Regions from separate parts of the Brevibacillus sp. LEMMJ03 genome, predicted to be linked through region 1. Evidence: a T-box and tRNA genes for the amino acid it is inferred to sense, from the RefSeq annotation. Region 1 holds a T-box; the other holds one or more tRNA genes.
What was found. A T-box is a leader RNA that pairs with one kind of tRNA and senses whether it is charged. The one in region 1 lies ahead of tyrS (tyrosine--tRNA ligase), so its partner is inferred to be a tRNA-Tyr.
Positions count from the first base shown of each region.

Region 2: it encodes a tRNA-Tyr, which carries the amino acid that the T-box ahead of tyrS (tyrosine--tRNA ligase) is inferred to sense. The anticodon was not compared.

Region 1 is NZ_VKJN01000003.1:329,127-334,406, reverse strand. Features, by position in the region: gene FOI68_RS06270 (S-layer homology domain-containing protein) at 1-128, shown strand, start outside; gene rpsD (30S ribosomal protein S4) at 435-1,031, shown strand; gene tyrS (tyrosine--tRNA ligase) at 1,174-2,445, opposite strand; T-box leader at 2,508-2,725, opposite strand; gene FOI68_RS06255 (transglycosylase domain-containing protein) at 2,846-5,280, shown strand, end outside.
Region 2 is NZ_VKJN01000010.1:89,180-94,459, reverse strand. Features, by position in the region: gene FOI68_RS14170 (Mpo1-like protein) at 153-446, shown strand; gene FOI68_RS14165 (hypothetical protein) at 719-919, shown strand; gene FOI68_RS14160 (thioredoxin family protein) at 1,257-1,823, shown strand; gene FOI68_RS14155 (hypothetical protein) at 2,110-2,418, shown strand; tRNA gene FOI68_RS14150 (tRNA-Thr) at 2,532-2,607, shown strand; tRNA gene FOI68_RS14145 (tRNA-Tyr) at 2,621-2,705, shown strand; tRNA gene FOI68_RS14140 (tRNA-Leu) at 2,748-2,833, shown strand; tRNA gene FOI68_RS14135 (tRNA-Gly) at 2,861-2,934, shown strand; gene FOI68_RS24260 (DUF6199 family natural product biosynthesis protein) at 3,024-3,209, opposite strand; gene FOI68_RS14130 (hypothetical protein) at 3,394-3,660, opposite strand; gene FOI68_RS23990 (hypothetical protein) at 3,773-3,895, shown strand; gene FOI68_RS14125 (hypothetical protein) at 4,519-4,806, shown strand; gene FOI68_RS14120 (DUF817 domain-containing protein) at 4,803-5,280, shown strand, end outside.

The sequences.
Region 1 (5,280 bases):
TGGGCATCATGCCGCCCGGCGAAGGGGAGTTCCGGCCGAAGGGCAGCGTCTCCCGGGCGGACGCCGCCATTGCGTTTGCCCGTTTCCTGGAAAAACGGAGCGAGCTGGAAGAGAGCCGCACGTTTTAACCGGCAGCAAAACCAGCGGCCGGGAACGCAGCCGGGGCGTGCCCAAGCAGGCCGCCCCGTACATTTTCCTTGACTTTGCGCGGCCCAAGACTATAATATTGGATGTATGTGTACAGGGTAGCATTGATTGCAGGTAAAAACGGGAGGTACCACCCTCTTAGTTTCATCCCTTTACAGGCTGCGGCTGAACTACCTGTGAGGAGCACGATGCGGAAACGCTACCGTCCGAAGTTCGTGTAGGTAAAGATGGAACTAGCCTTCCGGAAGTAAACACCTGTGAATCCCATTTCAAAGGAGAATGAAAACATGGCACGTTACACTGGTCCACGTCACAAACTGGCCCGTCGTCTGGGCATCTCCCTGGATGGCACCGGCAAAGACATCAAGCGCAACTTCCCGCCTGGCCAACACGGCCACAGCCGTCGCAAACTGAGCGAATACGGCATCCAGCTGCAAGAAAAACAAAAACTGCGCCACATGTTCGGCGTAAGCGAGAAACAATTCCGCCGCACGTTCGAGCAAGCTACCAAAATGCACGGCGTTGTTGGCGAAAACTTCATGAAACTGCTGGAATCCCGTCTGGACAACGTGGTATACCGCATGGGCTTCGCGCCGACTCGTCCGGCTGCGCGCCAACTGGTTAACCACGGCCACTTCCTGGTAAACGGCAAAAAAGTGAACATCCCGTCCTACCGCGTACAACCGGGCGACGTGATCAGCGTTCGCGAGAAGTCCCGCAACCTGCAAATCATCAAGGATTCGCTGGAAGCGCGCAGCTTCCTGCCGAACTACATCTCGTTCAACGACAACGCGATGGAAGGTACGTTCACCCGCCTGCCGGACCGCGAAGAAATGCCGGCGGAAATCAACGAAAAACTGATCGTCGAGTTCTACAGCCGTTAATCTGTGGAGCGAGTCGAAAAAAGAGCAGTGCCGATTGCCGGCCTGCTCTTTTTTGATGGGCGCAACGTTTTTTCATCCGCTGCATGCCGTCGCTAACATAAAGAAGAAAACCCGCGCCAAATCGGCACGGGCTTTCGTGGCGTTATCCCAGCTTTACCTTCGCAAACTTTCGCTTGCCCACCTGGACGACCATGCCGTCCGCAAGCGGCACGCTCTGATTGATGTCGGCCACTTTCTCCTCGTTTACCTTGACCGCTCCCTGCTGTACCATGCGGCGGGCTTCCCCCTTGGAGTCGACCAGCTTCAGGTCAAACACGAGATTGACGATGTTGGCCTCGCCGTTTTCGTAGGCGGACCCATCCAGCGCCACTTCCGGCAGATCGGTCGGCAGGGCGCGCTGCTGGAAGACGGTTTTGAAGTAGGTCTCCGCCTCTTCTGCCGCCTCCTCCCCGTGGAACATGCGCACAAAGGTTTTCGCCAGCCGCATCTTGGCGTCGCGCGGGTGCACGCTGCCGTCGGCGAGGCCGCTCTTCAGCGCTTCCAGTTCCTCGCTGGAGATGTCGGTCGCCAGTTCGTAGTAGCGGAGCATCAGCTCGTCCGGCACGGACATCGCTTTGCCGTAAATTTCGTTCGGCGGCTCGTTGACCCCGATGTAGTTGCCCAGGCTCTTGGACATCTTCTGCACGCCGTCCAGCCCTTCCAACAGCGGCATGGTGAGGATCACCTGCTGCTCCTGGCCGAACTCTTTCTGCAGGTGGCGGCCCATCAGCAGGTTGAACTTCTGGTCGGTGCCGCCCAGCTCCACGTCGCTTTCCAGCGCCACCGAATCGTAGCCCTGCATCAGCGGGTAGAAGAATTCATGCAGCGAGATGGCCTGGCCGCTGTTGAAGCGCTTCTCGAAATCGTCCCGCTCCATCATCCGGGCCACCGTGGTCTTGGCCGCCAACTGCACGACGTCGGCGAACGTCAGCGGCGCCAGCCAACTGGAGTTGTAGTGCACTTCCACGCGGCTCGCGTCCAGCACCTTGCCGAACTGCTCCACGTAGCTTTTCGCATTTTCCTTCACCTGTTCCTCGGTCAACTGCTTGCGCGTCTCCGACTTGCCCGTCGGGTCGCCGATGCGGCCGGTGAAGTCGCCGATGACCAGTTGGATGGTGTGGCCCAGTTCCTGGAACTGGCGCAGCTTTTGCAGCACGACCGTATGGCCGACGTGAATGTCGGGAGCGGACGGATCCAGCCCCAGCTTCACTTTCAGCGGCCGGCCGGTCGCGACAAAGCGCTCCAGCTTGCGCCGCAGCTCCTCCTCGGGAATGATTTCCACCGCCCCTCGGCGAATCACCGCCAACTGGCGTTCCACTTCCTGCTTCTGCGCTTCCGTCAGCGCGTACGTCTCGTTTGTCTGTTCGACACTCATCCCTGTACAGCTCCTTTTCCTTGATCCCTGACATCCATAAAAATAAGAAAAACCCGCCCCTGGTTAGGGACGAGTCTGCACCCGCGGTACCACCCTAGTTGAAAAGATGCGCACGGCACCCTTTCCGCTCATTGCGCAGGGTAACGGCCTGCTCCGTCCGGATTGTCCGGAAGGCTCCCGGCGTGTACTTCGCGATGTGGAAGGGGCTGGTTTGCACCGACCACCAGCTCTCTGAAAACTCCGCTTGTCACTCGCTACTGTCACCGTTCGACGCCACGGTCTGCTGTAAAAACGTATACCGTTATTGTTGCACAGCGGCTATCCCCTGTCAACGGCGCACTTCTATCCTCCCGATCCCTCCTATGGTATAATCAGGATAACGCTAGGGGGTCGTAGATCTATGTCGAACAAGCACTCTTCTTCCTCTGAACCGGCCAAGCGCAAGCGCCGCCGCGGCCGCAGGCGGACAGTCCTGCTGATGGTCCAGGGCCTGCTGCTGATGGGGCTGTTGGGCGTCATTCTGGCCGGAGGCATCGTGACAGGCTACGTCGCCGCGCTCGTCAAGGACGAGCCTGTGCGCAGCCGGGAAGAACTGCAGAAAAAAATCTTCACCAACTACCTCACCGGCTTCGCCTATTACAACGACGGTTCGCTGATCGGACAGCTCCGCGCGTCCGAAGGGGACAGGCGGCTGGTGAGGAAATCCGAAGTCTCTCCTTATCTGATCAACGCCATCATCGCCACCGAAGACAAAAACTTCTTTCACCACAAGGGAGTCGTGCTCCAGTCGACGCTGCGCGGCGCCTATCAGGACTTGACCAACCAGCCTGTCGTCACCGGCGGCAGCACGCTGACCCAGCAGTTGGTCAAAAACACCATCCTCTCCCATGAAGTGAGCCACATGCGCAAAGCGCGGGAGATCTTCAACGCGCTGCGCATCGAGCGGATGTTTTCCAAGGACCAGATTCTCGAAGCCTACATGAACGAGATCTACCTCGGGAAAAACGCCAACGGCTCCAATGTGTACGGCGTCCAGGCCGCAGCCAAGGGCATTTTCAACAAGGACGTGAAGGACCTGGACCTGGCGGAAGCCTCCTATCTGGCGGGGATGATTCAAAATCCCGGGGCGTATTCGCCGTTTAACTCCGAAGGGTACCGGCGCGGAAAGGATCGCCAGAAGATGGTGCTGGACCGGATGATGGAAAACGGGTACATCACCCAGACCCAGTACGATGAAGCGCTGGCGTCCGATCTGAAGGCGCGGCTGGCCAAACCGACGCAGCAGGCGTACCGGGAAGTGCCGTTCCTGATGATGGAAATCGAAGAGCGGGCCGCCCGCGCGCTGGTCGACGCCGAATTAAAGGAAAAAGGGCGGGACAAGTCCAGCGTCGGACGCAACGAGTACCGCCAGTTGATCGAAGAAAAGCGGCGCGACATCCTGCGCAACGGCTACAAGGTGTACACCACGATCGACAAGGACGTCAACGCGATCATGCAGGACGTGGCCCAGGACCCGAAAAACTTCGGAAAAAACGCGACATACACGATTCGCCGCTCCAACGGCAAGACGGAAAAGATCGAAAACGCCCTGGAAGAAGTCGGCGCCATGCTGATTCACAACAAAACCGGCGCCATCCTTGGCATGATCGGCGGACGGGATTTCAACGTGGAACAGACCAACCACGCCACCGTTCCCCGTCAGCCGGGTTCGGCCATGAAGCCGCTGGCCGCCTACGCGCCCGCGTTTGAACTGGGACTGCTGCAGCCCGCCTCGCCGATCGACGATTCCCCCGTGCTGCTGGCGGACGGGCAAACCGGCTCCCACCTGCCGATGAACTGGAACAACAAGTTTCACGGCATCATGAGCGCCCGCGAAGCGCTGCGGATGTCCTGGAACATCCCGGCGATCAAGACGTACCTGAAGGTAGGCATCCCGACGGCGCTGGAATACGTGAAAAAAATGGGCGTCACCACGCTGGTCGACAGCGACAATTACGCCGCCACGGGGGTGATCGGCGGGCTGACGTACGGATTGACGGTGGAGGAAATCACCAACGCCTACGCCACCTTTGCCAATCACGGGTCGTTCGTGGACGCCTACCTGATCGAGCGGATCGAGGACAGCCAGGGCAGGGTCATCTACCGGCACGAAGGGGAGCCGGTACAGGTGTACAGCGAACAGACCGCCTATCTGATCACGGACGTGCTCCGCTCGGTGGTCAACGCCGGCACCGGCACCCACATCCGCCAGTACGTTCCGCGCAAGGTGGACGTCGCCGGCAAGACGGGGACGACCAACAACAGCAACGACCTGTGGTTCGTCGGGTACACCCCCGACCTTTCCATGGGCGTCTGGATCGGGTACGACGAGCCCTATCCCATACCGGACCGGGACAAATACGTGCCGATGGCCGTGTGGGGCAAGATCATGAAACAGATTCTCGACAAACACCCGGACTTGTCGCCGCCCGACAAGACCTTCGACAAACCGGCTGGCATCGTTACCGCCACCGTGGACAGCAAGTCCGGGCTCCTGCCGAGTGAACTGTCCAAAGAGGCGGGCCACCTGATCACCGATCTGTTCAACCGGCAGTTCCTGCCGACCAAAACGGACGACTCCCATCAGAAAGCCCGTGTCGTCCTCTACAACGGCGAGCGCTACCTGGCCAAGGAAGGAACGCCGGACGACTTCGTGTCGGAGGGCATCTTCTTCCGCTCGCCGGACCCGCTGCCCGACAAGGAGCAGATTCTCGCCAAAAACAAAAAGGCCAGCGTCAAGCCGCTTGATTGGGAGCAGCGCCTGCCCGACAAGGAGGACCCCAGGACCGAGGTGGC
Region 2 (5,280 bases), on a different contig from region 1:
CCCGTTACCAAAGAATCGTCCATCCGGTCATGAGGCCCAGATGGAGACGAATGGGCGATCCGTCGTGGGAAAGCAGCGAAAATACGGCAGTGAACGGCTTCCAAGGCAGCACTCCAAAGTATTAGAATATTGTAAAAAAGGAGGTCTTTCACATGGAGGAAAAGGTGTCCTTTTTGGAACGGTACAAGCGCGACCACCAGCATCCCGTCAACAAGCTGACCCACGCGTTCGGCATTCCCATGATCGTCATTTCCCTGCCGCTCTTTTTCTGGAGCTGGAAGTGGGCGCTCGGCCTGTTCATCGTCGGGTGGATCTTCCAATTTGTCGGCCACTACGTTGAGGGGAATCCTCCCTCCTTTCTGAAAAATCCCGTCTTTCTGCTGATCGGACCGTGGTGGATACTGAAGCGGCTGTGGGGGTTTCTCACCGGCCAGCCGTACCGGTGAGGAGGTAATCCACAGCGGACCGGGGCCATGACGAACGGCCGGAGGCGCTTGCTGCGCGCCGGCTGTTTTGTGCCGACACCGTCATGGCGAGACACCGGGCGAACCAAAACCGTGCCGCATCTATTCCGCTCCGGGCGAACCGAAACCGGGCGCATCTTTTCCGCTCCCGGCCCAATTTCCGGCGGGTCTCTCCGTTTTGTGTCCTTGCCTAAAGAACAGGGTTGTTCTCCTTCATACAATAAACCGATCCAGGGGTGGAGGGGGGAGAACGGATGGCAAAACCGAAAAAGGCAAAGACGAATCGGGAATCCCGGCAGCATCCCAACCAGTTGAATCTGAAAATCGTCACGTCCGAGACCTGTAAAGTGTGCAAGCAGCCGTGCGCTCGAGGCATGGCGTACGTCGACAAGATGTCGCGCCCGGGGGCGATCGGCTGCGGTGTGCCCTGCATTCTTACGGCTCCCCGGTCTTGATGGAAACGACAGCGCTAGCCCGCGCTGTTTGTTTTTTTGGGGGATGGTCTGGAATGAAGGCGACGGCAGGAAAACCTCGCACGGGACGAGCCCTGGTGCCGGTGCCGCCATCCGCGCAGGCGAAAGGCCGATGCAATCGGGGGCGAACAGTTGCAGACGGAGAGCGATGGTCCCTGCGCTGGCTCTGCAGGCCGGGGCAGGACTTGTTTTGGGGAGATGAGAGCTTTCCTGGCCGCAAAAGCCGCGGGGATCTTCGCTGCGTGCGGGGAGAAAGAGGATTTTCGTTCGGCCGCGTGGAAAGCTAGAATGGTACAGTGGAAATCGAGGAGGGGAACCCATGTCGGTCAATGTGGCCCACAAGTTTGGAAACGGATTGAAGCCCCAGGCGTTCATGGACACCATGAGCAAAAACAAGGAAGCCTTTGCGGGGTGGTATCAGGCATTTTCCTGGCCGAGTGAAGAGGAGCGGCAGTTTTTCGCCTCGCTGCGCCACCGTGACGACCTGCGCTGTCTGATTTTGGCCGCCGATTGGTGCGGAGACGTCGTGCGCAATGTGCCCGTCTTGTTCCGCGCGTTGGAAGAGACGGAAATGCCTGTGGAAGTACTGGTGATGGAAGAACATCTCGATCTGATGGACCAGTTTCTCACCATGGGCGGCAGAGCGATTCCCATCGCCATCTTTGCCGACACGGGCGGCCATGTGCTGGGGAAATGGGGACCGCGCCCGCAGCACGTCCAAGCCGTAATGGTTGCCTTCAAACAGCAAAATCCGGACCGCAGCGCGCCGGATTACGAGGAAAAGATCAAGGCTGCCCGCGCAGAGATGCTGGAGAAGTACGGCGAGGGAACGGGGTACCAGGCGGTGATTGTCAAAGAACTGAAAGAACTGCTTTCCTCGATCTAGGTGAAAGATGGGCTTCCGGCCGCAACGTGGGGAGGTTCTCTTTCTCTTGCAAGTCCGGTATCGGAACGTATCTGATTTGCGTGCCGGCTGCCCGATGCAGCAAAGAACAACTTCCCCCAAGCCCCGGTCGTTCATCTGGGGACAATAGAGCGACAGAGGGGTTCTTGCGACGGAAGAGCAAAACGGGACGGGAGACGCGGCGATCCCGTCTTTCTTTGCGGAAATGAAAGGGCACAGGCGCGAAACGCGAAACACGACCGGAGGTGCAGCAGAAGGGATGACGATCATGCATTACTACGGAAATGAGACGATTATGTCCCTGGAACAAGTGCTCCGCCTGAAACCAGGGGAAATTCGCATTCTGGAATGGGTGCGTACCTATGAGTTCGTGGAGAATCAATGGGGCGTGGACGAGCCGGTCCCGCACTTTCTGGAGATCAAGTGCGAATCGGACGGCGTCCGCATCCGCAAGAACCGCATCACCGATTTTCCCGACTTCGTCTGCGAAGCAGAGCAGGTGTTCCCCGACGTGGAGCAGGCGCTGCCGGTTTTTCACGAGTGGGCGGGACGCATTCTCGAAGAACAGGGGAAGTGAAATTTTCTCGGAAATTTTCTATTGACATGCGATAGTTTAATATGATAGATTTAAAAGCGTCTCCTCCTTTTTCACTGAGGATAAAAATGGGAAATGGGAGAGGACGCTTACCTGCCGGTGTAGCTCAATTGGTAGAGCACCTGACTTGTAATCAGGGGGTTGTGGGTTCGATTCCTATCGCCGGCACCACGGGCATTCATACGGGGAGATAGCGAAGTGGCTAAACGCGGCAGACTGTAAATCTGCTCCCTCTGGGTTCGGCGGTTCGAATCCGTCTCTCCCCACCATTGACTATTTCTCACCAATCTGCTATAACAATATACAGACGTGCCGGTGTGGCGGAATGGCAGACGCGACGGACTCAAAATCCGTTTCCAGCAATGGAGTGGGGGTTCAAGTCCCTTCACCGGCACCATCTTCCCAGCCCAATCCTCTCGCCGATGCGGGTGTAGTTCAATGGTAGAACTCCAGCTTCCCAAGCTGGCGGCGTGGGTTCGATTCCCATCACCCGCTCCATACGAAAAGCCTTGAGAAATCAAGGCTGTTTCTTATTTTCTAGGGGGGCTTTCGAGGGTGGATAAACGGGCGCAATGCTCAACGTGTAATCAACGGGAGACGAGGTATATTCCAACAACAAGAGTAAATACCCCGAAGATTCTGCCAAATATGGTGACGGCATCTGACGGCTCTGCATCTTTGAATGTCCATCCTTCCGTTAGAAACCACAAGATTTGCGGTGAGATTATGGACAACAGGCCATGCAGAATGAGAAGTACACCAAAAAGGAACATGTTGGCCTCCTTTGGATCATGATAACTACTTTCATGTTACGTTTTTTGGCATAAAACGTTTCGATAGGTTTCGGGTTCTGCTACTTCCAAATACACAGAGGAATGCAAAGAGCCGGACTAACCAGTATAGTCCGGCATTCCTTTCTAAATCTGCTCCATTACTGGAAGGAAGAACATGATTGCGTTATGCTTTCTTTTTAAACGCTCGTATAACAGAACGAATTGCAGTATAGAAAAGCAGGACCCAGCCGATCAATATGCCGTAACCGATAATCAATATCAGGATTGGCACGTATTTTGGAGTACTTGGCGAATCAGTAGAAAAACCTGCCATTAGCAGCGGAATGGCAAAAAGCGCCCACGCTGAAGAACCAAGTAGAATCAGGCATCCCCCTGTTAAAACAATCACGATCCAAGCCCATATGGGTTGTTTTGTCTTATGTTTATTCATGTTGAAACCTCTCTCCACCTGCGTATTAAAAAATTGGTAGTGCATGTAAAAGATAGTGTAAATGATCAAGTTACGTAACACAACACACGATAGGATGGATGGAGGTACGAGAATGGGGATGAAAGTCGGAACGTACGATTCGGACAGTCAGGAGAAGCGGATCAAAGCCGTCCATATCCCGATTTCTCAACAGACCAAGAAGGTGCAAAAAGGCGGTGTGCCATCGCAATCATGAAGCGTTGAGCCAAGCGGGAGGACGAACCGGATGCATTTCACTGGACCATCAAGAACGCGGGCTGATTTCCCACAACAGTACCTGAGGCCATCAGAAGATTGTTTCGACAACGACGCTGCTCCAAATGTCTGCAAGGCAATGGCCGTCAATCCTCCCATGTTCAAGCAGCTCGTTATACGTGGTGAACGTTTGATATGATCCCTGGAATTCGGACAAAACCCAACCCGTTTGAGCCTGCGTAATGGAAAATCTACGGCTCTTGTACACAAACTCGATCTCATGGCCGATCTGCACATCACGTCTCAGGTCATCATACGAATCATCCACAATCATCACCTCGTGTTTGAAGATACCATGGTTCACAAGGTTTCACCATTCATTCCGGGGACGTTTATTTCCTGCCTGCGGTGTGAGCTGGCTCAGATCGGCAGCATCATATCCAATGACAATCACGGTTCCGGCAAGAAATGAGCCGGCCATGATCCTGGGGGACACGGGAAATATGGGAAAGTCGGGAAAGAACGTTCGCGCCACTGGTACCACACGGCGAAACCATGGTAAAATCAACTTGGAAAAATAGAAACCATCTGCTATGAGGAAGAAAACAGAAAAGAGGAAAAAGGATGCAAGCACTCGAATCGCCGCAATGGTTGCATGAATACTTGCCAGACGACCTGCCGGTTAGCGAAAGCCGTTTCGCCGTCAATCATGCTGTTCACGGGGTGGAACAGAATTGCAAGGAGCAAATCCCCAAGGCGCAGGATCTTCCTTTGCAACGGGATCTGTCCAATGAAACAAACGTACACGCCGGTTCCCCCGATGCCCGACTGTACGCCGGATGTGGGAGAGTCGGGTACCCCGATGACCTTCCGGCAGCAGCACACACATCTGCGGGTGAGGTTATCACATGAGACGGTTTGTTCGGCTTCTTCTGCACTTTACCTATCAGGAGGCGATGTCCTGCCTCTTTCCGGTTTTCATTTTTGCTGCCCTGGCATTGTCCAAGCTCGTCGCCATACCGGGTCTTCCCCGATACGACCTGCTGCTCCTGCTTTGCCTGGCATTTCAGGTGCTGATGGTGAAAAGCGGGTTGGAAACAAAGGACGAGCTCAAGGTCATTACCGTGTTTCACTTGATCGGCCTGATACTGGAGATGTTCAAGGTGCACATGGGGTCCTGGTCGTATCCGGAAGAGGCCTACACGAAGATATTTGGCGTGCCTCTCTACAGCGGTTTTATGTACGCAAGCGTGGCCAGCTATCTGTGCCAGGCGTGGCGCCGTCTGGAGGTCGATATCATGGGCTGGCCGCATCATTTGTTCGTCGTGACGCTCGGGGCTGCCATCTATCTAAACTTTTTTACCCATCATTATGTTTGGGACATGC